One region of the Halomonas sp. PA16-9 genome, then DNA from elsewhere that is predicted to be linked to it. Evidence: predicted binding sites of a transcription regulator. Region 1 holds the regulator's gene; each other region holds the start of a gene.
What was found. Region 1 encodes sigma-54, which starts transcription at its own class of promoters, with help from an activator protein. Its sites were predicted from a motif close to TGGCACNNNNNTTGCTNT; they were not measured.
Positions count from the first base shown of each region.

Region 2: FDY98_RS21125 (P-II family nitrogen regulator) is a predicted target of sigma-54. The motif match lies at 3,940-3,957, and genes of this name have one in related genera.
Region 3: FDY98_RS21035 (amino acid ABC transporter substrate-binding protein) is a predicted target of sigma-54. The motif match lies at 3,140-3,157, and genes of this name have one in related genera.
Region 4: glnL (nitrogen regulation protein NR(II)) is a predicted target of sigma-54. The motif match lies at 2,048-2,065, and genes of this name have one in related genera.

Region 1 covers NZ_CP040451.1:1,981,475-1,988,687, forward strand. The annotation lists gene pmbA (metalloprotease PmbA) at 1-402, shown strand, start outside; gene FDY98_RS09080 (HPr family phosphocarrier protein) at 419-688, opposite strand; gene rapZ (RNase adapter RapZ) at 734-1,666, opposite strand; gene FDY98_RS09090 (PTS sugar transporter subunit IIA) at 1,754-2,224, opposite strand; gene hpf (ribosome hibernation-promoting factor, HPF/YfiA family) at 2,229-2,537, opposite strand; gene FDY98_RS09100 (RNA polymerase factor sigma-54) at 2,635-4,050, opposite strand; gene lptB (LPS export ABC transporter ATP-binding protein) at 4,180-4,929, opposite strand; gene lptA (lipopolysaccharide transport periplasmic protein LptA) at 4,941-5,354, opposite strand; gene lptC (LPS export ABC transporter periplasmic protein LptC) at 5,323-5,961, opposite strand; gene FDY98_RS09120 (KdsC family phosphatase) at 6,035-6,577, opposite strand; gene FDY98_RS09125 (KpsF/GutQ family sugar-phosphate isomerase) at 6,630-7,213, opposite strand, start outside.
Region 2 covers NZ_CP040452.1:1,034,303-1,041,515, forward strand. The annotation lists gene FDY98_RS21105 (LysR family transcriptional regulator) at 1-590, opposite strand, end outside; gene FDY98_RS21110 (ferredoxin--NADP reductase) at 771-1,547, shown strand; gene glnK (P-II family nitrogen regulator) at 1,704-2,042, opposite strand; gene FDY98_RS21120 (ammonium transporter) at 2,233-3,480, opposite strand; gene FDY98_RS21125 (P-II family nitrogen regulator) at 3,526-3,864, opposite strand; gene FDY98_RS21130 (accessory factor UbiK family protein) at 4,209-4,562, shown strand; gene FDY98_RS21135 (TonB-dependent receptor) at 4,826-6,877, shown strand; gene FDY98_RS21140 (helix-turn-helix transcriptional regulator) at 6,927-7,213, shown strand, end outside.
Region 3 covers NZ_CP040452.1:1,015,580-1,022,792, forward strand. The annotation lists partial or broken gene FDY98_RS21015 (response regulator) at 1-45, shown strand, start outside; gene ribA (GTP cyclohydrolase II) at 93-728, opposite strand; gene hemE (uroporphyrinogen decarboxylase) at 1,005-2,117, shown strand; gene speE (polyamine aminopropyltransferase) at 2,117-2,983, shown strand; gene FDY98_RS21035 (amino acid ABC transporter substrate-binding protein) at 3,314-4,279, shown strand; gene FDY98_RS21040 (amino acid ABC transporter permease) at 4,381-5,571, shown strand; partial or broken gene FDY98_RS21045 (amino acid ABC transporter permease) at 5,587-6,686, shown strand; gene FDY98_RS21050 (amino acid ABC transporter ATP-binding protein) at 6,723-7,213, shown strand, end outside.
Region 4 covers NZ_CP040451.1:269,460-276,672, forward strand. The annotation lists gene glnA (glutamate--ammonia ligase) at 1-1,337, shown strand, start outside; gene FDY98_RS26470 (hypothetical protein) at 1,437-1,562, opposite strand; gene FDY98_RS26475 (DUF4124 domain-containing protein) at 1,512-1,664, shown strand; gene FDY98_RS01260 (hypothetical protein) at 1,601-1,885, shown strand; gene glnL (nitrogen regulation protein NR(II)) at 2,134-3,192, shown strand; gene ntrC (nitrogen regulation protein NR(I)) at 3,189-4,616, shown strand; gene FDY98_RS01275 (DUF6435 family protein) at 4,943-5,116, opposite strand; gene FDY98_RS01280 (YqiA/YcfP family alpha/beta fold hydrolase) at 5,205-5,732, opposite strand; gene FDY98_RS01285 (entericidin A/B family lipoprotein) at 5,738-5,869, opposite strand; gene FDY98_RS01290 (phosphatase PAP2 family protein) at 6,834-7,213, opposite strand, start outside.

The sequences.
Region 1 (7,213 bases):
TTTATCGATCAGGGACGCATTGCCAGCTATATGCTCTCTTCTTACAGCGCTCGTCGTCTCGATATGCAAACCACGGGCAATGCCGGTGGGGCACGTAACGTGCGTTTAGCAACGCCACTGCAATCACGCGAAAGCTTGCTGCAAGAGATGGGGCGGGGTATTTGGGTGACTGAGTTGATGGGCCAAGGTGTCAACGGTGTGACCGGTGACTATTCCCGCGGTGCAGCAGGTTTTTGGGTCGAAAATGGAAAGGTGCAGTACCCGGTCGAAGAGTTCACCATTGCCGGAAACCTGGAGCGGATGTTTGCTGGCTTAGTAGGTATTGGCGATGACACTGATACCCGTGGCAGTGTTCACACGGGTAGCTGGTTGATTGATGCCATGACCGTGGCGGGGGACTAACAAGCCAAGCGGCGGCTTACTGATCCTCCTCAAAGCGGGCGTCGAACAGCGCTTGAATCGCTTCAAGCGCCTGTTCGGCGTCATCGCCTTCGGCGGTGATTCTAAGCTCGGTGCCACAAGGTGCGGCAAGCATCAGCAGTGACATGATATTGGCGGCGTCGGCGGCCTGTTGCTGTTTGTAAACGCGTATTTTTGCCGTGAACTGTTGGCCGCATTTGACCAGTTTTGTCGCCGCGCGAGCGTGTAGCCCGCGTTGATTGGTAAGTGTAAGTATGCGTTCTGGCACCCTGGTTCCTTTTCGCCGAGTGGTGTCATTAATGGATAGACGCGCTTAAGAGGTCTCTGGCCGCTCGTTAGGTGTGGAAGCGCTGACGAGGGGAGCGGCCAACTGTTCGCTTATGGTGTAGTGCAGACCCAGTTCGCGGTGGCGAAGTTGAACTTCGCCCATGCTAGGAGTCAATTTTTCCGCTAACTTCTCGGCCATATAGACCGAGCGGTGCTGGCCACCAGTACAGCCAATCGCGATAGTCATGTAGCTACGTTGGCTATTCTGGTAAGCGGGTAGCCAACGCTCTAGCCAGGCCAAGATGTCGTCGCTCATGGCATCAACAATCGGATAGCTGTTCAAAAAAGCCACGATTTCCGCGTCGCGGCCAGTGAACTGGCGCAGCGTGGGATCCCAGTACGGATTTGGCAGGCAGCGCACATCGAAGACCAGGTCGGCGTCTAATGGTACGCCGCGTTTATACCCAAACGATTCCAGCGTTAGCGTCAGTTTATCGCGCCGCTGATGGGCTACTTGGTCGGTAATGCGACGGCGTAAATCGTGCACCGATAATCGTGATGTATCGATCAATAGATCGGCCAGATCGCGAATATCCTCTAGCGTCGTCTCTTCTTTATTGATCGCCTCTTCCAGCGTCATTTCGCTATCGCGGGTCAGCGGATGACGGCGACGCGTTGCTGAGTAACGCTCAAGCAGTATGCGTGCATCGGTGGTCAGGTAAATAACTTGAAAGTCGATTTTACGCTGGCGCAACTCGTCTAATAAAGAGGGCAGGCGCTCCAGAGCTCCCGGCAAATTGCGGGCATCAATACTCACCGCTAAATGTGCTCGGTCGCCCTGGTCACGCAGTTCATCCACCAACGACCCCAGCAACATAGCTGGGAGGTTATCAATCGCGTAGTAGCCAAGATCTTCCAGCGCTTGCAAGGCGATAGATTTACCTGACCCGGAGCGGCCGCTAATGATCACCAGTTGCATAGAGTCTCTCTTTGCTTTGATCAAGCTGCGTTGAGGGTGGTGAGCGGATAACCTGCTGTGATCTGCCCTGAACAGGGTTTCAGACCCTTAGGCCGCTGATTGCTCGCGAATTTTGGCGGTAATCAGCTCAAGCAGTTCGCGCTGGCTGGTTGCTTTACGCAGTTGCTGGCGCGTGTCCGCATCATTCATGATGGTCGCTACCTGACCCAGTAGTGAGAGATGCGTGTCATCTGCCTCTTCGGGTACCAACAGGACAAACACCAGATCTACCGGGTCGCCGTCGATAGCGTCAAAATCGATCGCTTCAGCCAGTTTCAAAAATCCAGCGATAGGGGCGTTGCAGTGGGGGCTACGCGCATGAGGAATAGCCACGCCGTTACCAATACCCGTACTACCTAAGCGCTCGCGGCCGATTAAACGGCTAAACACTTCTTGGCTGTCCAGGCTGGGGATATTTTGGGCGATAAAGGTGCTGTAAAACTCCAGCACCCTTTTTTTGCTGCCCCCGGGGACGTCGAACAGAACGCGTTCCGGGGGGAGTATGGTTTCCAACGTCATTGAATTAACGCACACCGGCGCCTTGGGCGCGAGCTTGTGCTTTTTCCTTGTGTTTAACGAGTTGACGGTCGATTTTGTCCGCTAGTGCGTCGATAGCGGCGTACATATCACTGTCTAGGGCTTCCGCATGTAAGTCAGCACCTGCGGCGTGCAGCGTACAGGCGGCCTGCTGGCGCTCTTTCTCCACTGATAAGGTGACTTGCACCGTAGTTATATTGTCGTAATGGCGCTCTACACGCTCAAGCTTCTCGTTGACATAGTCACGCAAGGCGTCAGTCAGTTCTACGTGATGACCAGTGATATTTACTTGCATTGACGTGCTCCTTATCCATCGGACTGTACTTCGATTGTAACCCTTTTTGCCGCGTTGCAAAGCCCTTGTCGAGAGTTTCCCTGAAACGTTAACGAAGTTAGCGCAAACGACGCCGTTCACTGGAAGAGGGAATGCCCATGGCTTCACGGTATTTCGCCACCGTACGACGCGCCACTTGAATCCCTCCTTCGCCTAATAGCGTCACTAAGCGGCTGTCTGAAAGCGGCTTGCCGGGCGGCTCCTCTTGAATCAGTTTCTTGAGTCGTGCACGGATGGCGGTGCTGGAGTGGCTGTCGCCATCTTGACCGCTCACCTGGCTTGAGAAAAAGTATTTGAGTTCAAACACACCACGGGGTGTATGGATATATTTTTGCGTCGTTACCCGTGAAATAGTCGACTCGTGCATCTCCACGGCTTCGGCAATGTCGGCCAGTATCAGTGGTTTCATGGCTTCTTCGCCGTGCTCTAAAAAGCCAATCTGGCGGGTAATGATTTCGCGACCAACACGCAGCAGCGTATCGTTTCGGCTAGAGAGGCTCTTGATCAACCAGCGCGCTTCCTGCAAGTGCTCTTTGAGAAACTGGTTGTCATCGCTTTTATCCGCACGCTTAATCAAGCTGGCGTAGTCGGGCTGAATGCGCAGCCGTGGCAGGGCCTCGGGGTTGAGCTCTAAATGCCAGCCTTCATTATCGTGGCGGACGACTAGATCGGGGGTGACATAGCTGTCATCGGTGTCGCCGTAGGCGCTGCCTGGGCGTGGGTCTAGGCTGCGAATAAGCAGGATGACATCGGCCAGCTGTTCGTCGTCGAGCCCTAGACGGCGTTTCAGCAGACGCATATCGTCTTTGCCAAGCGCTTCGAGAAACTGCCGCACCAAGCGGCGGGCGGGAACCAGCAGTGGCGTATCATCGGGGAGAGCGGCGAGCTGCAGCATCAAGCATTCACGCAAGTCACGGGCAAATATGCCGGTCGGCTCAAACTGCTGGAGCTTGAGTAGAATGGTTTCCACTTCGCGCTGGCTTAGCCCGTCAATGCCCTGGGCACGAAGCCCTTCACGGATGTCGTTGAGCGGCTGGGTCAGGTAGCCGTTGGCGTCTAGCGCGTCGATTAAACTTTCCGCGACAAGCTGCTCGCGAGCGCTAAAATCGGTCATGGCGAGTTGCCACAGCAGGTGGCCATGAAGGCTCTGCCCGGCTGCCTGGCGCTCAAAGTCGGGGCCTTCGCTGCTGCTGCCCCCCTGGCTTCCCATATCTTGATAGGTATCTGACCAGTCGCTATCTACCGAGAGCTCAGTAGGGATGCTCTCTGACCACTCTTCTTCCTTAGGCTCGCTGACAGCCTGTTCACTAAATTCATCTTCCTGCTCCAGCATGGGATTGGCATCGAGGGCCTGCTGAATTTCTTGACGAAGATCCAGCGTAGAGAGTTGCAGCAGCGCAATGGCCTGCTGCAACTGGGGCGTCATGGTCAGCTGTGTGCCGATACGCAGTTGGAGAGAAGCTTTCATGACCATCTGAGAACCACTCGTTAATCAGAATGCTCCACCCTAGTGCGAGTGAGTGCTTGGCGCAAGTGCAATAAGCATGCCATTGGTCGTAAAGTTGTTTTAAAGCGCTATTTAGGGGCAATTAAGGCAAAAACATTACAGGCGAAAATCGGCGCCCAAATACACATCCCTTACTTTTTGGTTGGTGAGAATCGAGGCGGGCGAGCCACTGGCGATGATTTGCCCATCGCCGACGATATAGGCGATATCGCAAATGTCTAGTGTTTCACGCACGTTGTGATCGGTGATCAGCACGCCGATATGGCGCTGTTTCAGTGCACGAATGATGGTTTTAATCTCACCTACCGAGATGGGGTCAACGCCCGCAAAAGGCTCATCGAGCAGAATAAAAGCGGGCTCTGTGGCTAGCGAGCGGGCTATTTCTACACGCCTGCGCTCGCCGCCCGAAAGGCTCATGCCCAGGTTGTCGCGAATATGGGTGATATGGAAGTCTTCGAGTAGCGCTTCCAGGCGCTGTTCGCGGTCGCTGCGGTTAAGCTCTTTGCGGGTCTCGAGTATCGCCATAATATTCTCGGCAACCGAGAGTTTGCGGAAAATAGACGCCTCTTGAGGTAGATAGCCAATCCCCGCGGCTGCGCGCTCGTGCATGGGGGCGCGCGTTAAATCCACATCGTCGATACCCACCTTGCCAGCGTCGGATTTGACCAGCCCAACAATCATATAAAATGAGGTGGTTTTGCCCGCGCCGTTGGGGCCCAAAAGGCCAACGACACTGCCTTGGGATATCTCCAGATTGATGTCTTTGACCACTCGGCGGCGTTTGTAGCTTTTAGCCAGGTGGTGGGCATAAAGGGTTTTGATCGGCGCAGTGTCAGCAGTGGCCACAGCTAGGCTCCCTATTGTTCAGGCTGAAGGGTCATGCGTATGCGCTGGGGCTCGCTGCCATCAACGTCAGAGCGCGCTTGAATCACTTCTCGGTCAATAAAATACTCAAGGCGACCGCCACTAAAGGTGTCCTCTTGCTGGGTCAGTTCGGCTTGGTCGATCAGCTCTACGCGACGCTCGGCGACGTGATAAATAATCCGCCGCGCCCAGCCTTCCGTGGGGCCTTCTTGCCCTTCGCCTTGATGGCGCAAGTAGGCGCGCTCACCGGTAGCGGTGGCTGTCGAGAGTTCGCCCGCGTCGTTGCGTTCGATCTCTACCCGCTCGCCGCGCAGTTGCATTTCGCCTTGGCGAATGTCCACATCCCCAGTATAAACAGCTGTGCCTGCCCGCTGATCAAGATCTAAACGGTCGGCTTCCACTTCCACTGGGGCCTGGGAAGATGAGTTGGTTTGGGCTAACACTGATAAAGGTATCGCTAAACCGAACAGTGCAGTGTAGAGCAGGGCTGGGGAAATCATGGCTTTCATGGCGGTTCCTATTAGCGTTGTGTGGCCGGGGGTGCGTGCCGCGCACATTATCCGTTAAGCGAACCTGGCTGGTGTTAAGCCAAACGTCCATACGTGAAGCGCTCATTTGCTGCGGCGGTTGCTGCATCAATACCGGTGTGTCACTCCAGGCATGCTGCTCGAGGCCATCATAGTGCAGTAGCTCGGTATCTAGCTGCCAGCCTTCATCTGGTGCAAACAGTCGAGCCGAACCTGACAGCAGCAGGGCTTGGGTAGCGGTGTTGAGCGTGCCTACAGCGGCGCTGGCCAGCCACTGACGGTTTTCGCTGTCATACAGTACTGCCTCGGGCTCTTCCGTCCAGGTTTCGCTGCGCTGCGGGGTATGGATAAGGCGCGGTGTTTTTAGCGACTGCATGACACTGCCGTTATCCCCGAATAGGGTAATCTCGGCATTTTCCAGCACGTGGCCAGGTTCCTGAGCCTGTGCTTCGGGATCGATGCTGGTGTCTTGAGGCCCGGGGGTCAAGCCATACCAGCAGAATCCCCAGCGCGATGACTAGCCCGGCTAACCAGAGGCGTACTTTAAAGCGTTTAAACATTTACGTGCGGCCGTGCAGATAGGTGTCGAGCACCGCGCCCCAGTGTCCTTGAGATTCAAGCAGCGTATCGCAGATCTCACGCACGGCACCGTGGCCACCCAGGCGTTCGGTAGTCCAGTCGGCGTGGGTATGCATATAGTCCGGCGCGTTTGGCACGGTAATGCCGACGCCGCAACGTTTGATAGCCGCTAGGTCGGGTAGGTCGTCGCCACAATAAGCCACCTGCTCTAGTTCAATACCGAGGCGCTGGCAGAGCCCGCGCAGTGTGGCCAGCTTGTCTTCACAGCCTTGGTGAACATGGTCAATGCCGAGTGCCGCCGCGCGTTGGCTAACCATGGGGGAGTCGCGCCCGGTAATCAACGCGACATGTACGCCCACGCGTTTGAGAAGCTTTAGCCCGTGGCCATCCTGGGTGTGGAATGCTTTGATTTCGATACCATCGGCCTGAAAGTAGAGGCGCCCATCGGTAAGGACGCCGTCAACATCCAGTGCTAGCAGGCGTACACGGCGGAGTTGGTCGAGTAGCGAGGCAGGTAGGGTCATAGAACCTCCATATCAATCAGTTCGTAAAGCAGGTCGTGTTGGCGCCGCTGGGTTAAATAACGCCGCTGGCGAGCAGGTCGTGCATATGTAGAGCCCCAATTGGGCGCTGTTGTTCATCAACCACCGCTAGTGCGGTAATACGGCTTTCTTCCATGATGCGTACCGCTTCGGCCGCCAGGATATCGGGGCCTATGCGCTTGCCCGGCCGGGTCATGACATCATCAACGCGCACGTCGCGCAGATTATGGAATTGATCCAGCGTGCGGCGTAGATCGCCATCGGTGTAGACCCCCGCTAATCGTCCTTCGCTATCCACTACGCAGGTAAAGCCAAGCCCTTGCCGGGTAATTTCGAGTAATGCGTCGCGCAGCGGGCTGCCCAATGCGACTTGGGGCAGGCGTGCTCCGTCGTGCATGAGGTCTCTAACGCGTAGCAGTAAGCGCTTGCCCAAACTGCCGCCGGGGTGGGAGAGGGCAAAATCTTCAGCGGTAAAGCCGCGTGCTTCCAGTAACGCAACCGCCAGTGCATCACCCAGGGCGAGGGCAGCGGTGGTGGAACTGGTGGGGGCTAGATCGAGCGGGCAAGCCTCACGCTCGACGCCACTGTTTAGGTGCGCATCAGCGTGCTTGGCAAGCG
Region 2 (7,213 bases), on a different replicon from region 1:
CCCTCTTCGCGCATAATCCAGTCCTCACGCAGCAGCTGTTCAAGTTCAAGGTGCTCGCGGCCTGCCAGTGGGTGTCGCGGCGAGCAAAACACGCACAGCTCATCTTCCACCCAGGGTTGGCTGATGATCATGTCATCGTCGCACTGCCCCTCGATCAAGCCTAAATCCAGCGAGTGCTGGCGCACGCCTTCGATAATATGGCGCGTATTGCGCACTGCCAAGCGCACCCGGCTACCGGGGTGGCGCTGCATAAAATCGCTGATCAGCAGCGTGGCCAGATAGTTGCCAATGGTCAGCGTAGCCCCTACATCCAGCGACCCAACCCCTTTCTGGCCACGTAGAAGCTCTTCAATCTCTTCGCCGCGATCCAGCAGCGCCACCGCTTTGGGCAACAGCTGAAAACCCAGTGCGTTGAGTTTTAAGCGTTTACCAATCCGATCCAGCAGTTGGCAGTCGAACTGCCGCTCAAGCTCCGCAAGCGCCGTGCTGGTTGCCGACTGAGACATGGCCAGCGCCCGCGCCGCATGGGAGACGCTCTCATGCTGAGCAACCGCCACAAAGACTTCCAACTGCCGCAGGGTGTAGTGCATAGAGTCTGACCTTTATTTGATCTATATCTATTTTTCAGATAACCGTTATCAATATAATTCGCTTAACAGATATACCACCCTTTGCTTAGACTTGCTGGCAACATATTTAATCATTTTTATTCTTTTTAAGAATATGACCGATGCGGACTAGCGCCAGCATCGACTAATGGAGAAAACGGCATGAGTAAGTTTGCTCTGGAAGAAGTGCTTAGCGTCCATCACTGGAACGATACCCTGTTCAGCTTCCGCACCACCCGCGAGCGCAGCCTGCGTTTCAAAACCGGTCAGTTCGTGATGATTGGTTTGGAAGTGAACGGCAAGCCGCTGATGCGCGCTTACTCCATTGCCAGCCCCAACTACGAAGACCACCTTGAGTTCTTCAGCATTAAAGTACCCGACGGCCCGCTCACTTCACGCCTTCAGCACCTGAAAGTAGGCGATCAGATCATGGTTAGCCGCAAGCCCACCGGCACACTGGTATGCGATGACCTACTGCCGGGCCGCAACCTCTACATGCTCTCCACCGGTACCGGCTTGGCGCCGTTTATGAGCCTGATCCAGGATCCTGAAGTGTACGAGCGCTTCGAGAAGGTAGTGCTGGTTCACGGTGTGCGGGAAGTTTCTGAATTGGCCTACGCCGACTTTATCACCAAAGAGTTGCCAGCCCATGAATACCTGGGTGAAGACATCGCTGAAAAGCTGGTCTACTACCCCACCGTTACTCGGGAGGAGTTCCACACCATGGGGCGCCTAACCGACCATATCCGTACGGGCAAGCTGTTTGAAGACACCGGCCTGCCGCCCATTGATCCGCGCCAGGATCGCGCAATGATCTGCGGCAGCCCCGCCATGCTGGACGATACCAGCGCGCTACTTGACGAGCTGGGTCTGAATATCTCGCCGCGCATGGGCGAGCCGGGCGACTACGTCATCGAGCGTGCGTTTGTTGAGAAGTGAGACGTAAATAGTGAATCGTAATGAGTGAGTGGTGAATAGAAAAAAGTTTATAGCCGCCAGAATGATCGCATCACTCATACAAAGCCCCTGGGGAGAGCATCCACAGGGGCTTTGTCTACTCGGCACTACTTACCATTCACACCTTACCCTTCACCGTTAAACCGCGTCTTTGCCCGTTTCGCCAGTACGGATACGAATCACCTGCTCCAGCGGCATCACAAAGATTTTGCCGTCGCCGATTTTACCTGTGTTCGCCACCTGGGTGATGGCATCAATCACCTGCTCGACCATGTCGTCGTCCACGGCGACTTCCAGCTTCACCTTGGGCAGGAAGTCCACCACATACTCAGCACCGCGATACAGCTCGGTATGCCCTTTCTGGCGCCCAAAGCCCTTCACTTCCGTCACTGTAATACCCTGTACACCGATATCGGAGAGTGACTCGCGCACATCGTCGAGCTTAAACGGCTTGATAATCGCTGTAATCAATTTCATTACCATATCCTCTAACTGGGTGGCCGTGATGGGGTCGGGTTGAACGGCTGCGAATGTCGCAGCCGTTAACCGCTAACTACCAGCATACACCGCTATCGACAGAGAATAAAAAAGCCTCCCACTAAGGGGAGGCCAGAAGGAGCACGCCTGCTCACTAGGTCAGCATTAAATTATTTCTTAATACCGCTGTTTATTTCTTAATACCAAATTCGGGATAGGCTTCAAGACCGCACTCAGCGATATCCACGCCTTCATACTCTTCTTCTTCGCTAACCCGGATGCCCATGATGGCTTTCAGAATGAGCCATACCACTAGGCTGGCCAGGAATACCCAAGCGAAGATACCTACGATACCGATGATTTGAGCACCGAATGATGCACCGTCATTGTTCAGCGGCACTGCCAGCACGCCCCAGATACCGACAACACCGTGAACCGAGATCGCGCCGACCGGATCATCCAGCTTCACTTTATCGAGGGTGACGATGGCTGCGACCACGATGATGCCGCCAATCGCGCCGATAATGGTAGCGCTCAGTGCGGTCGGAGAGAGCGGATCAGCGGTGATGGCCACCAGGCCAGCCAGGGCGCCGTTCAAGGCCATGGTCAGATCCGCTTTGCGGAACCACAGTTTGGCCAAAATCAGTGCGGCAATAACACCACCCGCCGCTGCTGCATTAGTGTTTACAAACACCTGTGCCACGTTGTTAGCGGAATCAACGGCCGCCAACTTGAGCTCGGAACCGCCATTGAAGCCGAACCAGCCCATCCACAGAATGAAGGTACCCAGCGTCGCCAGCGGCATGTTGGCACCGGGAATAGCGTGGATAGAACCGTCTTTACCGTATTTGCCTTTACGTGGGCCTAGCACGATCACACCCGCTAACGCAGCCGCCGCACCGGCAAGGTGCACAATGCCGGAACCCGCATAGTCAGAGTAGCCCACTTCAGACAACCAGCCACCACCCCAAGTCCAGTAGCCAGACACCGGATAGATAAACGCGGTCATTACTACAGCAAAGGCCAGGAATGCCCATAGTTTCATACGCTCAGCGACGGCGCCCGACACAATCGACATGGCGGTTGCCACGAACACGACTTGGAAGAAGAAGTCAGAACGCATGGAGTAGTAGGGCGCGTCATCGCCGCCTGCGGTAACCGCATCCACACTGTTTTCAGCGCCAATCAAGAAGCCCAGATTGGGCAGGAACCCGCCAGCGCTGCTGGAGTACATGATGTAGTAGCCCACCAGCAGGTACATGGTGCAGGCAATGGCAAACAGCGCAATATTTTTGGTCAGGATCTCAGCGGTGTTTTTGGAGCGTACTAAGCCCGCTTCTAACATGGAGAAGCCTGCTGCCATCCACATGACGAGCACACCGCAAATTAGAAAGTAGAACGTATCGAGCGCGTAGCTCAGATCAGTCAACTCATTCATTGTAAGTTCCCCGTTGAACTATAGAAATGATCCGAAAAAGCAGCGTTAAACGGCATCTGCACCGCGCTCGCCTGTCCGAATCCGAATAACGTCTTCAAGCGGTGTCACAAACACCTTGCCGTCACCGATCTTGCCGCTGTTAGCCGCACTACAGATCGCATCCAATACGCTCTCCAAACGGGCGTCGTCTACGGCCACTTCCACTTTTACCTTGGGTAGAAAGTCGACGACGTACTCCGCGCCACGATACAACTCGGTATGCCCTTTCTGACGGCCAAAACCTTTAACTTCAGTGACCGTAATGCCCTGAACGCCGTTGTCGGCCAATGCCTCACGAACGTCGTCGAGCTTAAATGGCTTGATGATAGCGGTGATGAGTTTCATCCCGGATCTCCCCTGCTGGATAAGTCCTGCTAGATTGGTAGCGGCACAGCCGCCAGAATAAGCACCTGAACCGATAATGCGCATACTGTGCCAGCTGACTTTTTTTGCTTATAAGTCAGCCAATTAGCCGTCATCAAAAGTGCAGCTCAGCGCTAAATCTGAGCAAATCCATTCTCACACCACCGCTATTGCACCAAAAAAGAGCGTAAGCAAAAGTAGCCTGCTCTATTTCGATGCACACCCTGGGTTAAGCAGTAAAAGCACGCGATACATGCGAATTCGCCAACTGTTGCGTATCCTTACCGGTAAGCAATATTTAAAGCAGGTTTATCTAGGAGAGAACGATGGCGCCTCAAGACCGTATTAGCCGCTTGGCACAGCAGATTGGTGACCGTTTACAAAACGCCTCCCAGGCGCCAGAAGATATTCAAATGGGCGTGCAGCAAGTCGTGCGCGGCGCCTTCGACCGCCTGGAGCTTGTCTCACGGGAAGATTTCGACATTTTAATGGATGTACTGCAGCGCACCCGTTCGCGGGTAGAGGCGTTAGAGCGCCAAGTCGCTAACCTTGAAGCAGCCGTTGATGCCTCCGCGTCAACAACGGCCACGCCATTTGAAGCAGAAGCTCCACCGGTTCCAGAGCCGCATGAGCCGGAATCAGATGCAGCAGAAGAGAAGAACAAACCCGATAACGCCTAAGTTTCATTAGCAGCAGCAATAGGGCGATGGCCTATTGCTGCACACGCCTCAAAATAAATACGAATCACTATCGTTGACTTTGTTTTTCGTGATGATACTCTCCGCCTTTGATTTTCTTACCGTCTGCGGATTGTTCACTATGCACGCCCTGTCACTATCAAACCTATCTGTTGCAAAGCTGCCTTTTGCAAAGCCTTTCTTTTCGCCGTCGTCTGTTTCAATATCTGGGCTTGTTGGCACCGGCCTGTTACTGAGCTTCTCCAATGGCGTTTTCGCCCAAAATACTGCGTCTAGCGCCGACGAGACCATGGGTCGTTGGATCGCGCACTCCTAGTCAGATCAGTCAAATTCCCGGTGCTGTATGGGTAATTGACAAAGAGATGCTGCAACAGCAGACCCGCAATGGTGCAGACCTAAAGACAGCATTGGGGCATCTGGTACCGGGGTTGGATCTGGCGCCTCAAGGGCGCACCAATTATGGGCAAAACATGCGAGGCCGGGGCGTGCAGGTGCTCATCGACGGCGTATCGCTGAACAGTTCCCGTGGGCTTTCCCGACAGTTCGATGCCATCGATCCCTTCAATATTGAGCGCGTGGAAGTGCTTTCCGGCGCCAGCAGCCTGTATGGCGGCGGTGCTACGGGGGGCTTGATCAATATCATTACCCGCAAAGGTGAAGAAGGCCTGAACTGGCGTACTGAAGCAGGCATCACCACCGGCTTCAACAACAGCGATGACATAGATCGACGCCTCGCACAATCCATCAGCGGTGGTAACGAGCGGGTTCAAGGCTATCTGGGTACCGCCATTGGCGACAACGGCCGCCACTATGACGGCAGCGGCCAGGAAATCTTTCCCGATATCGCCCAGACCGACCTACAGGATAATCGCAGCATTGATGTATTGGGCAACCTCTCTTTCCGCTTGACCGATGAACAGAGTCTGGAACTGGGTGCCCAGCTGTACCGTTCAGGTTATGAAGGTGACCGGGGTGTTTACTTTCCCAACCTCGACGCTGCCACGCCCAACTTGAACGATGCCGAAATTCGCGATGGCTACCGTTCACAGCGCGATCCGGAAACCGACCGTAAGCTCGTCAACGTCAACTATCACCACGCCAACCTGTGGGGGCAAAACTTCTACCTGCAGGCGTTCCACCGGGAGGAGGAGTCCAGCTTCCAGGCATTTCCCTACCCAATTTCCGACGGCCTGCAATTTCGCGCCTCGCAACAAAACACCGATTTAAGCGGCATCAAAGCGCTGTTTGAATCGCGCCTGGGTGATGACGTTTCGCTAACCTACGGCCTCGATCTGGATCGTGAAACTTTCGATGCCAGCCAGATGCTGTTCGATACCAACATCTCGGACGCCTCCGGCGGCCTGGTGCAACAGGCATCAGGGGTTGAACCCCGCTACCCCGGTTATCAAGTGGACGGGCTTTCAGGCTTCCTCCAGGGCGATTGGCAGGCCACCCAGGCGCTCAAGCTCTCCGCAGGGTTGCGGCAGCAGCATATGGACGTCGAAGTGGATGAATTCCAGGGGATTCCTGGCGGCGAGAATGACTATGAAGCAACGCTCTTCAATGCCAGCGCCCTCTACGACTACGGCAACGGTCACCAGAACTGGCTGCAGTTTAGCCAGGGCTTCGAACTGCCAGATCCTGCCAAATATTACGGCAAGAGCCCCGGCGTAAGTGTCGATAACAACCCGTTATCTGCCATCGAGACGGATCAGATAGAGCTAGGCTGGCGCTACCAGGGTGGCAACTGGACGACCCAAACAGCGCTTTACTACGCCTGGTCGGACAAAGCGGTAGAGAACGCCGAGGATTTAAGCGTCAGCGTCGTCGATGAGAAGAAACGCGACTTCGGCCTGGAAAGCGCCGTGACCCGTTACTTTGATAATGGCCTGGAGGCAGGGGGCACTCTGCACCTGGTGCGTTCCGAGCAGGAGAACGACCAAGGGGAGTGGGAGAAGCGTGACGCCCGCTATGCATCGCTCTCTTCCGCCACTGCCTTTATTGGCTGGACGGACTATGTACGTTCGGCTCGCTTGCAGGCCAACCACAACTTCGACCTGAAAGACGATGCCGACCGCGAGATCGATGGCAATACCACCCTCGACTTATCGCTCAGCCAGGAAACCGATTTTGGCACCTTAAGCCTGGGAGTGCAGAACCTGCTGGATGATCAGTACTCCACCGTCTGGGGTCAGCGAGCCGCCATGTTCTATTCGCCCTACTACGGCCCAGAGTACCTCTACGACTACCAGGGCCGCGGGCGTACTTACACCCTGAACTGGTCAATGGAGTACTAAGTGCTGATTCGCTACTCGCTGACAACCGCTCAAGGGTGAGGTAACGGGGATGGCTACACTCGGCTCAATAACGCCATCTTGCGTACCACTGACCACCCATGACCTGCTGGCTATTGGTCAGCGCTTCGGGATCGACTACCGCTTTCCCGAAGCGCCCGACCGCTCCCAGCCAGCGCCTTGTGTTGCCCATGGGCGGGTGATGGACGTCGAGGTAGCCCCCACACTGCGGGTGACACACTCTGATCTTGATGTCCTGCACGCTTACGCCTCCACTTCCCGGCATGCCGCGCCGTGGTTTCTCAGCGTGATACTCGAAGGCCATATCCAAGTCGGCCT
Region 3 (7,213 bases), on a different replicon from region 1:
ACATCCGCTGCCGCAATGGCATTCCAATGTTTAACTAACATTTAACGATAACTATTAGTCATATTCCAATAAACACCCTCTCCAAGCCATTATCACCCCTTGCGCTCAATATCCACATCGCTGGCGTGAGTGAAGTCATCCAGGGCCATCATATGGCCAAGCTTGCCCGCTTTGGTTGAGAGATACTGCTCGTTATGAGGGTTCAGGCCGGTGGTGATCGACAAACGTTCGACGACATTCACGCCGTCGCGGGTGAGGGCATCCACCTTGCGCGGATTGTTGGTCATGAGCCTTAACGCTGTGATGCCCAAATGGTTAAGCATCGGCACGCACAGATCATAGCGGCGCATGTCGGCGCCAAAACCGAGCTGCTCGTTGGCCTCGACCGTATCAGCACCTTGATCTTGCAGGTGGTAGGCACGAATTTTGTTTAACAGGCCTATTCCCCGCCCCTCTTGGCGCAGGTAAAACAGCACGCCGCGGCCCTCTTCAGCGATGCGTTTTAGCGCTTCCTGGAGCTGATAGCCACAGTCGCAGCGCATGGAGAAGAGTGCGTCACCGGTCAAACACTCGGAGTGCACCCGCCCCAACACCGGCTCGCCGCCGGTCACATCACCCAACGTTAAGGCGATATGATCCTTGCCGGTAGCCTCATCTTCGAAGCCATGCATAGTAAACGTTGCCCAGGGCGTGGGCAGCCGGGAAGCGGCAATGAAGCGAATGGTCACAGGTTACCTCGCTGATTGACCAAACCAGTTAACCACACCAGTGTTGGCAAAGTGGGTCAGTATTCTAACAGGAAGCGGCGCCCGCCTCACGCTGACAAGGCGACTAAATAATGGAGAAAAATTGGCCGGGTGCGACGATTTTTGCCATCGAGTACGCCGCCCTAACACCTATCTTCAAGTACAATTGCCCTCATACGATCCCCAAAACGGTTTCAAGTACGCTCCCAAGTACGGTTTCCAATACGATGCGGGCAAATTTCCTAAGAGCAAGTGTCTATGACCACTACACCTTTGCAAAATGATCGCTTTCTTCGCGCACTAGCGCGCCAGCCCGTCGACCGCACCCCGGTGTGGATGATGCGTCAAGCGGGCCGCTACCTGCCGGAATACCGCGCCAGCCGGGCCGATGCGGGCAGTTTTATGGATCTTTGCCGCAACCATGACCTGGCCTGCGAAGTCACCCTGCAGCCCTTGGAGCGTTACCCGCTTGATGCGGCCATTCTGTTTTCAGATATCTTAACCATTCCCGATGCAATGGGCTTGGGGCTCTATTTTGAAACCGGCGAAGGCCCAAAATTCCGCAAAACCGTGCGTACACAGGAAGAAGTCGCCGCGCTAAGCGTGCCCGACGCCGAGCGCGACCTGGATTACGTGATGCGTGCGGTGTCGACCATTCGTCGTGAGCTGAACGGCCGCATGCCGCTGATCGGCTTCTCAGGCAGCCCCTGGACGCTGGCGACTTACATGGTGGAGGGCGGCTCCAGCAAGGACTTCCGCCATCTGAAAACCATGCTTTATGATACCCCGGATACCATGCACCAGTTGCTGGATACGCTGGCGCATGCGGTAACTGACTACCTGAACGCCCAAATTCGCGCGGGCGCCCAAGCGGTGCAGATTTTTGATACCTGGGGCGGCGCACTTTCTACCCCTGCGTACCTTGAGTTCTCGCTGCGCTACATGGAGCAGATCGTTTCGGGACTGATCCGCGAGCACGACGGTCGCCGCGTACCGGTGATTCTCTTCACCAAAAACGGCGGCCAGTGGCTTGAGCATATCGCCTGCGCCGGTGCCGATGCATTGGGGATCGACTGGTCTACCGAGCTTTCCGATGCCCGTGCCCGGGTTGGTCACAAAGTGGCGCTACAGGGCAATCTTGATCCCAACGTTCTGTTTGCCCGCCCCTCGGCTATCCGCGCTGAAGTAGCCCGCGTGTTGGAAAGCTACGGCCATGGCCCTGGCCACGTGTTTAACCTGGGCCACGGTATCAGCCAGTTTACCAACCCCGACAACGTCACTGCCTTTATGGAGGCGCTGCACGAATTAAGCCCGCAGTATCACCGCGATATTCCAACGCACACAAATGCACAGCACTCAGGAGCCAATTGATGAGCGATTTACGCGACGACCAATGGTTTACCGAAGTCTTTGATAGCCACGGCAGCGCTTTCTCACTGAAGATCTCTGAAAAACTGCTGGATGTGCAGAGCCAATACCAGCATCTAGAGGTCTACGCCACCGAAACCTACGGCAACCTAATGGTGCTGGACGGCTGCGTGATGCTGACTGATCGCGATAACTTCCTCTACCATGAGATGATTGCGCATCCGGCGCTGTTTACCCACCAAGATCCCAAACGTGTGGTGATCATCGGCGGTGGCGACTGCGGCACCTTAAAAGAGGTGCTGCGCCACCCGAGTGTCGAGAAAGTTACCCAAATTGATATCGACGAAGAGGTCACCAAGGCCTCTGAGCGCTTCTTCCCGTCGTTGGTAGCGTCGAATAACGACCCCCGCGCTGAACTGCTGTTCGCCGACGGCGTCAAGTGGGTGGACGATGCACCTGATGAGAGCATCGATGTGCTGATTATCGACTCCACCGACCCGGTTGGGCCCGCTGAAGGGCTGTTTAAAACCGATTTTCTCAAGCGCTGCCACCGTATTTTGAAAAGCGGCGGCGTAATGGTGCAGCAGAGCGAATCACCGCTTTACCACAGTGGCTCGATCATCCGAGAGCTGCGCAACGACATGTTGAAAGCCGGTTTTGACAGCGTTGCCACGCTGCCCTTCCCGCAGCCGGTTTATCCTTCAGGCTGGTGGAGCGTAACATTGGCGGGTAAAGCCACCGACGTGAATACGTTCCGCGAGCAGGCAGCCACCAACCACGACTTGCCGCTTGAATACTATAGCGTTGACGCCCATCGCGGTGCGCTCGCCCTTCCGCCATTTATGCGCAAGGCATTCGCAGCCGAGTAAACCACGCCTAATACCTGCCTTCGTGTTACCGCCCACCTCAGCTTGCCCTATTACGGTGCAATGCGAGGTGGGCGGTAACCTTTTTTGCACCTAGACCTTCGTCTCGAATTCGTTGAGTAGCGTTGAAAAGCGCTGAATTAACGCCTGTACCCTTGTTGGCATCTTCCTTGCTAGGTTTAGTGACATGCTACGGCATGCATAACTATTTCAACTACTGGTTTCATTAACTGATTTCAGTAGCTGATTCCAATAACTTCGAGGGAAACTAGATGTTCAATAAAAAAACACTTAGCGCTTCTGGCGTCCGCTGGCTCACTTAGCCTGGCGGGAATGGCAACTGCTCAAGCCGACACCCTGGAAGATACCATTGAGCGTGGCGCCGTTCAGTGTGGTGTGAGCGATGGTTTGCCGGGCTTCTCAGCTCCGGACGACGACGGTAACTGGCAAGGTATCGACGTTGATGTATGCCGCGCAGTAGCGGCAGCGGTGCTCGGCGACTCAGAAGCCGTCAACTATATTTCACTCAATGCCGTAGAGCGCTTCACCGCCCTGCAGTCTGGTGAAGTTGATGTTCTCTCACGTAACACCACCTGGACGACTACCCGCGATACCACCCTGGGCCTGAACTTCACCGGCGTAACATTCTATGATGGTCAGGGCTTCATGGTATCCCGTGACCTGGGTATTACCGGTGCTGATGAACTCGACGGCGCCTCCATCTGCATTCAGTCTGGCACCACTACCGAGCTGAACCTGGCTGACTACTTCCGTGCTAACGACATGGAATTCAACCCGATCGTATTTGATACCTCTGAGCAAACCGTGGGTGGCTATCAGGCCGGCCGCTGTGACGTGCTAACCTCCGATACCTCTCAGCTAGCGGCGCTACGTATTCAGCTAGACGATCCTTCAGCCTCGATGATCCTGTCTGACGTTATCTCCAAAGAGCCACTAGGCCCTGTGGTTCGTCAGGGTGACGATCTTTGGTTCAACATTGTGAAATGGTCGCTGTTCGCCATGATTAACGCCGAAGAGTACGGCGTCACCAGTGAAAACGCTGAAGAAATGCTTAACTCTGAAGACCCCAACATCGCTCGCTTGCTAGGCCAAGACGGCAACTACGGTGAAGGCATGAACCTAGAAGCAGATTGGGCCTACAACATTATTAGCCAAGTGGGTAACTACGCTGAAAGCTTCGACCGCAACGTGGGCATGGGCTCGCCGCTGGAAATTGAGCGCGGTGTTAACGCCCTGTGGACCGACGGTGGTTTCCAGTACGCTCCCCCGATTCGCTAAGCGTCTCGCTTGACCCCGGCCCGCCGCCCTCTTCACAGGTATCTGTTTAAAGGTCGTGGCGGGCCATTTGATTGACCTTCCGTGTAGCGGAGACGCCATCCATGTCTGTAAGACCTAACGTTCGCCCCGCTGGCCACAAGCCGCCGTTTTGGCGAGACCGCGCTAAGCGCGCACTTATTTTTCAGCTTATATTGGTCGCCGTTGTCGCGGCTTTCCTGATCTATATTATCGGCAATACCCAAGCCAACCTGAATGCTCGCGGCATTACCACTGGCTTTGGCTTCCTGGGCAACACAGCCGGCTTTGGTATTGGTCAAAGCTTAATCGAGTACTCCTCCCAAAGTACCTACGGCCGCACTTTTGTGATTGGCTTGCTCAATACGCTGCTAGTCGGTGGATTGGGGGTGTTAGCTGCCTCGATTATTGGTTTTATCGTCGGTATTGCGCGGCTATCGCCCAATTGGTTGATCGCCCGGCTAGCTAACGCTTATATCGAAACGTTTCGTAATATCCCGCTGCTGCTACAAATTTTCTTCTGGTACTTCGCGGTACTGCGGACGTTACCCAGCGCTAGAGAGAGCATGGCCTTTGGCGAAGCCATTTTCCTGAACGTGCGCGGGCTGTACCTGCCTCAACCGCTGTTCGAATCAGGATTTGGTCTTATCCCAGCCACCTTCGTGGTAGCCATTATTGCCAGCATCGCACTGGTCATGTGGAACAAGCGCCGTCACGAAGCCACCGGCAAGCGCCTGCCGGTTTTCTGGATGTCGCTGGTGATTATCTTTGGCCTACCGCTGCTGGTATTGGTCGCTACCGGTGTACCGGTGACCTGGGAGATGCCGGTACTGCGCGGCTTTAACTTCGGCGGTGGTATTACCATTATCCCTGAATTTTTGGCCCTGTGGCTGGCGCTGTCTATCTATACCGCGTCCTTCATTGCGGAGATTGTGCGCTCGGGCATCCAAGCCATCCCCCATGGCCAAACGGAAGCCGCCCAGGCATTGAGCTTGCCGCGCAAGCTAGTGCTGCGCCTAATCATCATTCCCCAGGCTATGCGCGTCATTATTCCGCCACTCACCAGCCAATACCTCAACCTGATTAAAAACTCGTCACTGGCCACCGCCATCGGCTACCCCGACCTGGTATCGGTTTTTGCCGGCACCACGCTCAACCAGACCGGTCAGGCAATCGAAGTCATTGCCATGACCATGGCGGTTTATCTGATCATCAGCTTGCTGGTGTCCATGTTCATGAACTGGTTCAACGCTCGCGTTGCGCTGGTCGAACGCTAGGCCGGAGGCGACCCCATGATTCACAATAAAGAAACCATACCTCAGCGCCCGGCTCCTAAAGGCACCATTGGGCCAGTTGCCTGGCTACGAGGCAATCTGTTCAACGGCCCTATCAATAGCATCTTCACGCTACTGGGCCTGTACGTGCTCTATCTACTCGTGGTGCCAACGGTTCAGTGGGCATTTATTGATGCCAACTGGGTGGGCGACAGCCGCGAAGACTGCACACGGGTGGGCGCCTGCTGGGTATTCGTTAACGCACGCTTTTCCCAGTTTATGTACGGCCTCTACCCGAGTGAGGAGTATTGGCGCGCCAATATCGTGTTTGCCATGTTCGCGGGCATTATTGCCTGGATGGTCATTCCGCGCCTGCCGTTTAAGCGCTGGATGACACTGTTTGCGCTGCTGATCTTCCCGGTGATCGCCTACGTGCTGCTACACGGCGGCTACTTTGATCTACCGCGTGTCTCCACCCACCGCTGGGCGGTTTGATGCTGACGCTGCTACTGGCTAGCGTGGGGATGATTGGCGCACTGCCTATTGGCATTGTATTAGCCCTTGGGCGACGCTCGAACATGCCCATCGTCAAAACCTTCTGCGTGATTTTTATCGAGTTTTGGCGCGGTGTGCCGCTAATCACCATTCTGTTTATGGCCTCGGTGATGCTGCCGCTGTTCCTGCCGTCTGAACTTAACGTGGATCGCCTTATACGTGCGCTAATCGGCCTGACGCTGTTCCAAAGTGCCTATATGGCCGAGGTTATTCGCGGTGGTTTGCAGGCGATTCCCAAAGGGCAAGATGAGGCCGCCGCGGCACTGGGGATGACGTATTGGAAGCGCATGGGGCTAATCGTGATGCCTCAGGCACTGAAAATGATGATTCCTGGCATCGTCAATACGTTTATCTCACTGTTTAAAGACACCACCCTGGTCATGATCATCGGGCTGTTTGACCTGTTGGGCATTGTGCAAGCGGCGCTTTCCGACTCGCGCTGGCTGGGCTTCTCGGTAGAGGGCTATGTATTTGCCGCGTTCGTGTTCTGGATATTCTGTTTCAGCATGTCGCGCTACAGCCAGTACTTGGAGCGCAAGCTAAACACCGGCCATAAGCACTGACGCCGCATCTCATTACGTTTTAAGTAGGATTTCAACATGACACAAGCAGCCACCAACACCTCTGACACCAGTGCTTCTGACCTGATGGTCGAGATGCATAACGTTAACAAGTGGTACGGCGATTTTCACGTACTGCGGGATATCTACCTTGAGGTAAAACGCGGCGAACGTATCGTGGTTTGCGGCCCTTCAGGTTCGGGTAAATCAACGCTGATTCGTTGTATTAACCACCTTGAAGAGCACCAAAAAGGTGAAATTGTGGTGGGCGGTCTACCGCTGACCCAAGACGTTAAGCGCATTGAGCAGATTCGTCGTAGTGTCGGCATGGTGTTTCAGCACTTCAATTTGTTCCCGCATTTATCAGTGCTGGAAAACTGCTGTATTGCGCCAATGTGGGTACAAAAGAAGCCGCGCAAAGAGGCTGAAGCGCTAGCCATGGAGTACCTAGAACGGGTGCGCATTGCCGAGCAGGCAACTAAGTACCCGGGGCAACTCTCGGGCGGTCAGCAGCAGCGTGTAGCGATTGC
Region 4 (7,213 bases), 1.7 Mb from region 1:
CTCGCGGTAAAGAACAGCACGTGACCGTGCCTGCGCGCGATGTAGACGAAGAATTCTTCGAGAATGGCCAAATGTTCGATGGCTCTTCTATTGAAGGTTGGAAGGGCATTAACGAATCCGACATGATTCTGCGCCCGGAAGATGGTACGGGCTACCTTGACCCCTTCACCGAAGATGCGACGCTGGTGCTGCGCTGTGACATCATCGAGCCGGCCACTATGCAAGGCTATGATCGTGACCCGCGCTCTATCGCTAAGCGTGCAGAAGCTTACCTGCAGTCTACTGGCCTGGGCGACACCGCGTTCTTCGGCCCTGAGCCTGAATTCTTTATCTTTGACGAAGTGCATTGGAAGTCTGATATCCAGGGCTCCATGTACAAAATCACTTCCGACGAAGGCGCCTGGGCAACCGACAGTGTCGTTGAAGGCGGCAACCTTGGCCACCGCCCGCGCGTTAAAGGCGGCTACTTCCCGGTTCCTCCGGTCGATAGCTTCCACGATATTCGTGGCGCAATGTGTAATACCCTGGAAGCGATTGGTCAGACCGTCGAGGTACACCACCACGAGGTTTCCAACGCAGGTCAGAACGAAATCGGCGTTAAGTTCAACACGCTGGTGAAGAAAGCTGACGAAGTTCAGGAAATGAAGTACGTGATCCACAACGTGGCCCACGCGTATGGCAAAACGGCCACCTTTATGCCGAAGCCGCTGGTCGGTGATAACGGTTCGGGTATGCACGTTCACCAGTCGTTCTGGAAAGATGGCAACAACCAGTTCGCCGGTGACGAGTACGCTGGTCTGTCTGAAATGGCGCTTTTCTACATCGGCGGCATCATCAAGCACGCCCGTGCCCTGAACGCCTTTACTAACGCTTCTACCAACTCGTACAAGCGTCTGGTGCCTGGCTTTGAAGCGCCGGTCATGCTGGCCTACAGTGCCCGCAACCGTTCGGCTTCAATCCGTATTCCTTACACCGCCAGCCCGAAAGGCAAGCGTGTGGAAGCGCGCTTCCCTGATCCGACTGCCAACCCTTACCTGGCGTTCTCTGCCATGTTGATGGCGGGTATCGACGGTATCAAAAACAAGATCCACCCTGGCGATGCCATGGACAAAAACCTGTACGACCTGCCGCCAGAAGAAGGCAAGTCAGTACCGACTGTGGCGCACAGCCTGGATCAAGCACTGGAAGCCCTCGACGCTGACCGTGCGTTCTTGACCGAAGGTGGCGTGTTCACCGACGAAATGATCGATGCCTACATTGACCTCAAGATGGAAGAAGTGGAGCGTATTCGTATGACCACTCACCCCATCGAGTTTGATATGTACTATAGCTGTTAAGTACAGCTGCAAATCAGCGTTACTCGCCCTTGGCTGTTACTATCAGCCAGGCGGTGGTAACAATGATTGCCAATAGAACCCCGCTACGGCGGGGTTTTTTTATTGCTGGGAGGCTGAGAAGCGTGCCAGAGGGGCGATGAGCAGTGTGCTGGTAGCTCTCTTGGGCGTGGGGGAGTGGGTGGCACGGCGTTCGGGCAGGCGGTGTATCGGGTGACCGATCAGCACGGCAACGTTACCTTTACCGATAACCCAAGCAGCCCTTTATGCCCTGCGACCACTTTTCCATCGCTCTGCCCCAACAAGGCGCACAGGTGGAAGAGGGGATGACCGTGGTGGAGGTGGTTATTGCGCCACCGTTGCGCGACGACAATCAGGTACGGCTGTTGGTGAATGGCGAGATTAGCCAGAAAGCGCTGCACAGCGATGTCTTCTGGTTAACGGGCCTGCCGCAAGGGGGCACGAGATCCAGGCAGAATGCTGGAGAGCAGCCAGCGTTTACAGCACCGCACGGCAGCGGTGACGATTACGGTTCCTTAAGAGCGCTTTAATAAACGCGATCAAAAAAACAGCCCTAAGTATTACCTACCAAAACCTGTGTGCACTAAAGTGGTGCATGAGCAGGAGCATTTGGCACGGCAAGTGCGCTAAAACGATTCGCGCTCTTTCGCTGCGATGCCCGCAAGCCGTGCAAATGGACATAAACGTATAGTTGGCGCGCTTTTTGCAGCTCCCTCATTGATCATCCACCTGTAGGTCTGTATCGGCGATGGAAGACGCGATTTTTCAGGACACCACCATGCATCAGCGTTTGCTTGAGCATCTCACCACAGCGGTATTGCTGCTAGACGGCGAACTGCGTGTGCGATGGATGAACCCTGCCGCTGAAGCGTTGTTAGCGGTCAGCCTTAGCCGTGTTCACGGCATCAGCCTGGATACGCTACTTGGCGGGGATGTAAGCATTGACGAAGTATTGGCCAAGGCGCGGGATGCGTTTCACCCCTATACCCAGCGTGAAGCACGCATTACCCCGTTGAATAGCGAACCGCTCACGGTGGACTACACGGTGACGCCCTTATCCGACGATGAGCTGCTACTGGAAGTAGAGCCGCGGGATCGGCTGATGCAGATCTCCCGGGAAGAGGCGCTAACCACACGCCAGGAGACCATCAAGGTGCTCGCCCGCGGGCTCGCCCATGAAGTCAAAAACCCGCTGGGTGGCATTCGCGGGGCAGCACAGCTACTAGAGCGTGATCTAGACGACCCGGCGCTGCGCGAATATACCCATATCATTGTTGAAGAGGTGGATCGGCTGCGCGACCTGGTCGACTCCATGCTCGGCCCTAACCGGATGCTTAAACACGAGCCAGTCAACATCCATAAGGTGCTGGAGCGAGTGCGGGCGCTGCTGATTGCCGAACACCCTAGTGTGACAATCAGCCGTGATTACGACCCCAGTTTGCCCGACCTTTCCGGCGATGAATCGCAAATGATTCAGGCGGTGCTCAATGTGGCGCGCAATGCGGTACAGGCCATGAGCGATGCACAAACGCCGGAGCCCACTTTAATACTACGCACCCGCGCCCGTCGCCAGTTTACGCTTGGCGCCGAACGTCACCGGCTGGTCAGTGAAGTCGCCGTGATCGATAACGGCCCCGGCATTCCCGATACGCTGCAGGAGACGCTGTTTTATCCCATGGTGTCGGGACGCGCGGAAGGCAGCGGCCTTGGGCTCTCTATTGCCCAGTCGATTTTGCACCAACATCAAGGATTGATTGAATGCGATTCACGTCCTGGACACACCGAATTTCGTTTACTGATTCCCATGGTTATTAATTTCACCGGAGAAGCGTCATGACTGAGGCTGCACGTAATGATGTTGCGCGGGTGGTCATTGTCGATGATGACCGCGCTATCCGCTGGGTGTTGGAGCGCGCCTTGGCGCAACCCGACCTTGACGTTGAGTGTATCGAGCGCGCCGACGTTGCCCTGACACGTTTGTTGGAAAATCCACCCGACGTGCTGGTCACCGATATTCGTATGCCGGGTATCGATGGGCTGGATCTAATGTCCCGGGTACGCGAAGCGCATCCTGACCTGCCGGTGATCGTGATGACCGCGCACTCCGACCTGGACAGCGCCGTGGCCTCGTATCAGGGCGGGGCATTTGAATACCTGCCCAAGCCGTTCGATGTTGACGAGGCCCTGGCGCTGGTACGTCGCGCCGTGGCTCACGCCCGTGAACGCCAACGTCCGGTGACCGTGCCGGAAGGCTTGAACGCCGAAATTATCGGTGAAGCGCCCGCCATGCAGGAGGTGTTCCGCGCCATTGGTCGCCTCTCTCACTCCCACATCACGGTGTTGATTAATGGGGAGTCGGGAACCGGCAAAGAGCGCGTTGCCCAGGCACTCCATCAGCATAGCCCTCGTGCGGGCAAGCCGTTTATTGCCCTCAATATGGCGGCGATTCCCCGTGATTTGATTGAGTCTGAGCTGTTTGGTCACGAGAAGGGGGCTTTTACCGGGGCGACCCAGCAGCGCCAGGGGCGGTTTGAGCAAGCCAACGGCGGTACGCTATTTTTAGACGAAATAGGCGATATGCCCGCTGAAACCCAAACGCGGCTACTGCGCGTGCTGGCCGATGGAGAGTTCTATCGCGTTGGCGGGCATACGCCGGTCAAAGTGGATGTGCGCATTATTGCTGCCACCCACCAAAACCTAGAAGTGTTGGTGGATGACGGCCGCTTCCGGGAGGATTTGTTCCACCGCCTGAACGTGATCCGTATTCACCTGCCCAAGCTTGCCGAGCGCCGCGAAGATATCCCTCGTTTAACGCGGCACTTTTTAGCTGAAGCGGCGAAAGAGCTGACGACCGATATCAAGGTGCTGACCAGCGAAGCGGAAGCCCACCTAACGCGTTTGCCGTGGCCCGGCAACGTGCGACAGTTAGAAAATATCTGCCGTTGGCTCACCGTGATGGCATCAGGGCGTGAGATTCTGGTTGAAGATCTACCGCCGGAGCTGCGTTCACCCAGCGCTTCTGAAAGCAGCGCCCACGGCGATTGGCGCACGGCGTTTCGTGACTGGGCGGATCATGCCCTGGCCGAAGGCCATACCCATCTACTGGAAGAAGCGGTGCCCGATTTTGAGCGGATTCTGATTGAGACAGCGCTAAAACATACCGGCGGGCGCAAAGGTGAAGCCGCCGAGCTGCTGGGCTGGGGGCGCAATACGCTCACGCGTAAACTGAAAACACTGCTACCGGCACTCGCTGACGAGTAAACGTTAGGAGCCTGTCTGGCTTAACACTGATCTACTGCGAGTCCCGGCATTTTGGCCAACTTTATTCGATCGATTTCGTTAAATAGCATGCTATTCGCCTCAATCGATCGATAAATTTGGCTCAAAATTCGTGCTTCTCGCGATGATCGGTCAAGCCAGACAGGCTCCTAGTCGCCAGCGAGTATATATACCGCATCGGCTAGGGTGGTGGGGTTGGGCAAAGTGCAGTCGCTACTGGTGAGTGGCTGTTCATCCTGCCACCACTACCCTGGGCTTGAGTAGGCTGCCGAAGTGACGCTGGGCAGCAACAGCGTTGTCTATGGCAGTTATTGTGTCGCTTCAATGCGCCTGATTTCGGCAAGTAACGCTTCTGCTTCTTCAGTAAGTGTGGCATTGGCACGCATATCGCCATTGCGTGAAGCCTCCATGGCGGCTTGTAGTTTGCGCTCATACTCTTGTTGAAGCTTCTTTTTGGGGTCACGCTTAAACATACCTAACATGAGCAATCTCCTCGCTATCAATGTCTCTTGTACACTATTTGTATAGGATTGAAGTGCTCGTGTCGAATGTTTGCTTTAACTAGCCTTGCTAATCGTAGTGATTAGGCGTGGCGCACTGGCATAAGAAGCGCTCAAAATCACATAAAATAGTCTCCAGGCTCGCGTGCAGGCGGTGATCGTCGTCAACCATCCGCAGCGATAGGCGCTGAAGACGAGCACGTTCGATCACCGGTTCAGGGGCAACCACATCATCCCGCCAGCCATGAATAATATGGCTGTGCTGCGCCTGAATAACCGGTGACGTTTCCGGGTAGTCGGCAAGTCCCAATGCAGGCGCCAGCAGAAAGCAGCCCAACACCGGCTGCTGAGCGCTAACTGCCGCGCTTAGCCAACCCCCCAAGCTGGAGCCTGCCAGTACACACTGGGCAGGATCATCTCCGCGCTCGGCTAATACTCTCAGCAGGTATTCAAGGCGTTGCTGTGGCTCTGCTATGCCTCGATAATCCATGACCACCGGCTCACAGTCATCCAGCTTTTGCGCAACACCTTTCATTGCCTGGGTTTTCAGTGCGCCTGGCCCGCTCTCAAGGCCATGGGATAGATAAACGGTCATCATAACGGTTAGCTCGCTGCACGCTGGATAGCTTCGCCACCCTGTTGAAGGTCTTCACCCGCACCGCGAATGGTATTACAGCCACTGACCAGCATCAGGGTCACCACCATCACGAAGCCGAGGGCGATAGTGCGTTTCATAAAAGCCTCCTTCGAAGGCATACCGCTAGTGAAAGGAGTAGAAAGCAAAAATACCCTCTGTCGTGACGATACGCTACGGTTTTCAATACGTTTAAACACAAGGAAGCATAGCAGTGTGCCTCGAAACCGTATGTTTATGTCGCATGTGCCACTTCTATACATGAAAAATAGAGGTGGAGAGTGCTTTGTCATTCATTTTTTATTGTTTTAAGTAGTTGTTTTTTAATGTTTATATTCGTTATTGGCATGGTTTGGCTCATTGCCTGCAGTTACTAAGTAGAATCCAGCAAGAAACCAAGTAAATACTCGCAAATGAATAAAGTAAGTCATTTTTAAATTCAGTCACTTAACGCTAGTCGAGTTAACATTTTTCACCAGTAACTGAGTGAGTGGGCTAACAGCAAAATGGAAGGCAGGAAGCCGAAAAACGAACAGGATGTTTAAGGGACAATTAGCCCACTCACTGGTTGCAGCGTAAGGAGGCGCTGTTCATCAAACCAGGGAGCGGACCGATGCGAATCAACCATCTCATGCAAGTGAGGTGGTTTTTTCGCATGTGTGATTTAAATAATCATTTGATAGATAAGTACTTTCTATAAGGCTCTGGTTTTTGCACAGCTTTTGTACAGAAAAAAGTGTGATTTTGGTCTATCCTTCGATGAAACCAAAATGCAGCGGTTAGAAAACGTCAACGTAACGACCGCGCACGATCAGGGACAAGATTATGGCGATGGCATTGATGTTATGCATGTTTGTTTTGTTCTTAGGGTTTTCAGGCGTGGGCGTGTATATGATGTTTAAGACATCGTTTACGGCCAGTATTGATGAACGCGATGACATGCCGCCCGACGTTTAACTATCTGCCTTGAAAGTAAAACGCCCGCTTATGCGGGCGTTTTTGCGCTGGTGTCTATCACGCGGCTGTCCATCAAAGGGTTGTCCATTGGGGGGGGCAGGACGCGCTTTATCCCATCCAATACAGGCTGGCCAAGGCAAAAGCGTAGCCCATCGCTGCCCCTGCCAGTACATCGCTGACATAGTGCAGCCCTAAGCCTACCCGTGAGACCGCTATTAGAAGCGTTAATGGCAATACCACCGGTAGTAGCCAGGGCGTGTGGGCGGCGACCAAGACGCTAAACATCACCGCGTGCATGGTGTGGCCGCTGGGAAAACTGTAACGGTCGCGGGCAGGTTCACAGCACTCGATGCCTTCACTATAGGTAATGAAGGGTCGCTCACGGCATAAGCGAGTTTTCACCAGTCGATAAACCGCCACGGCAAATAGAGCGATAACGCTGTACTGCAGTACGCGCCAGGCGCCATTGGGTTGAAGCCAGGGCTGGG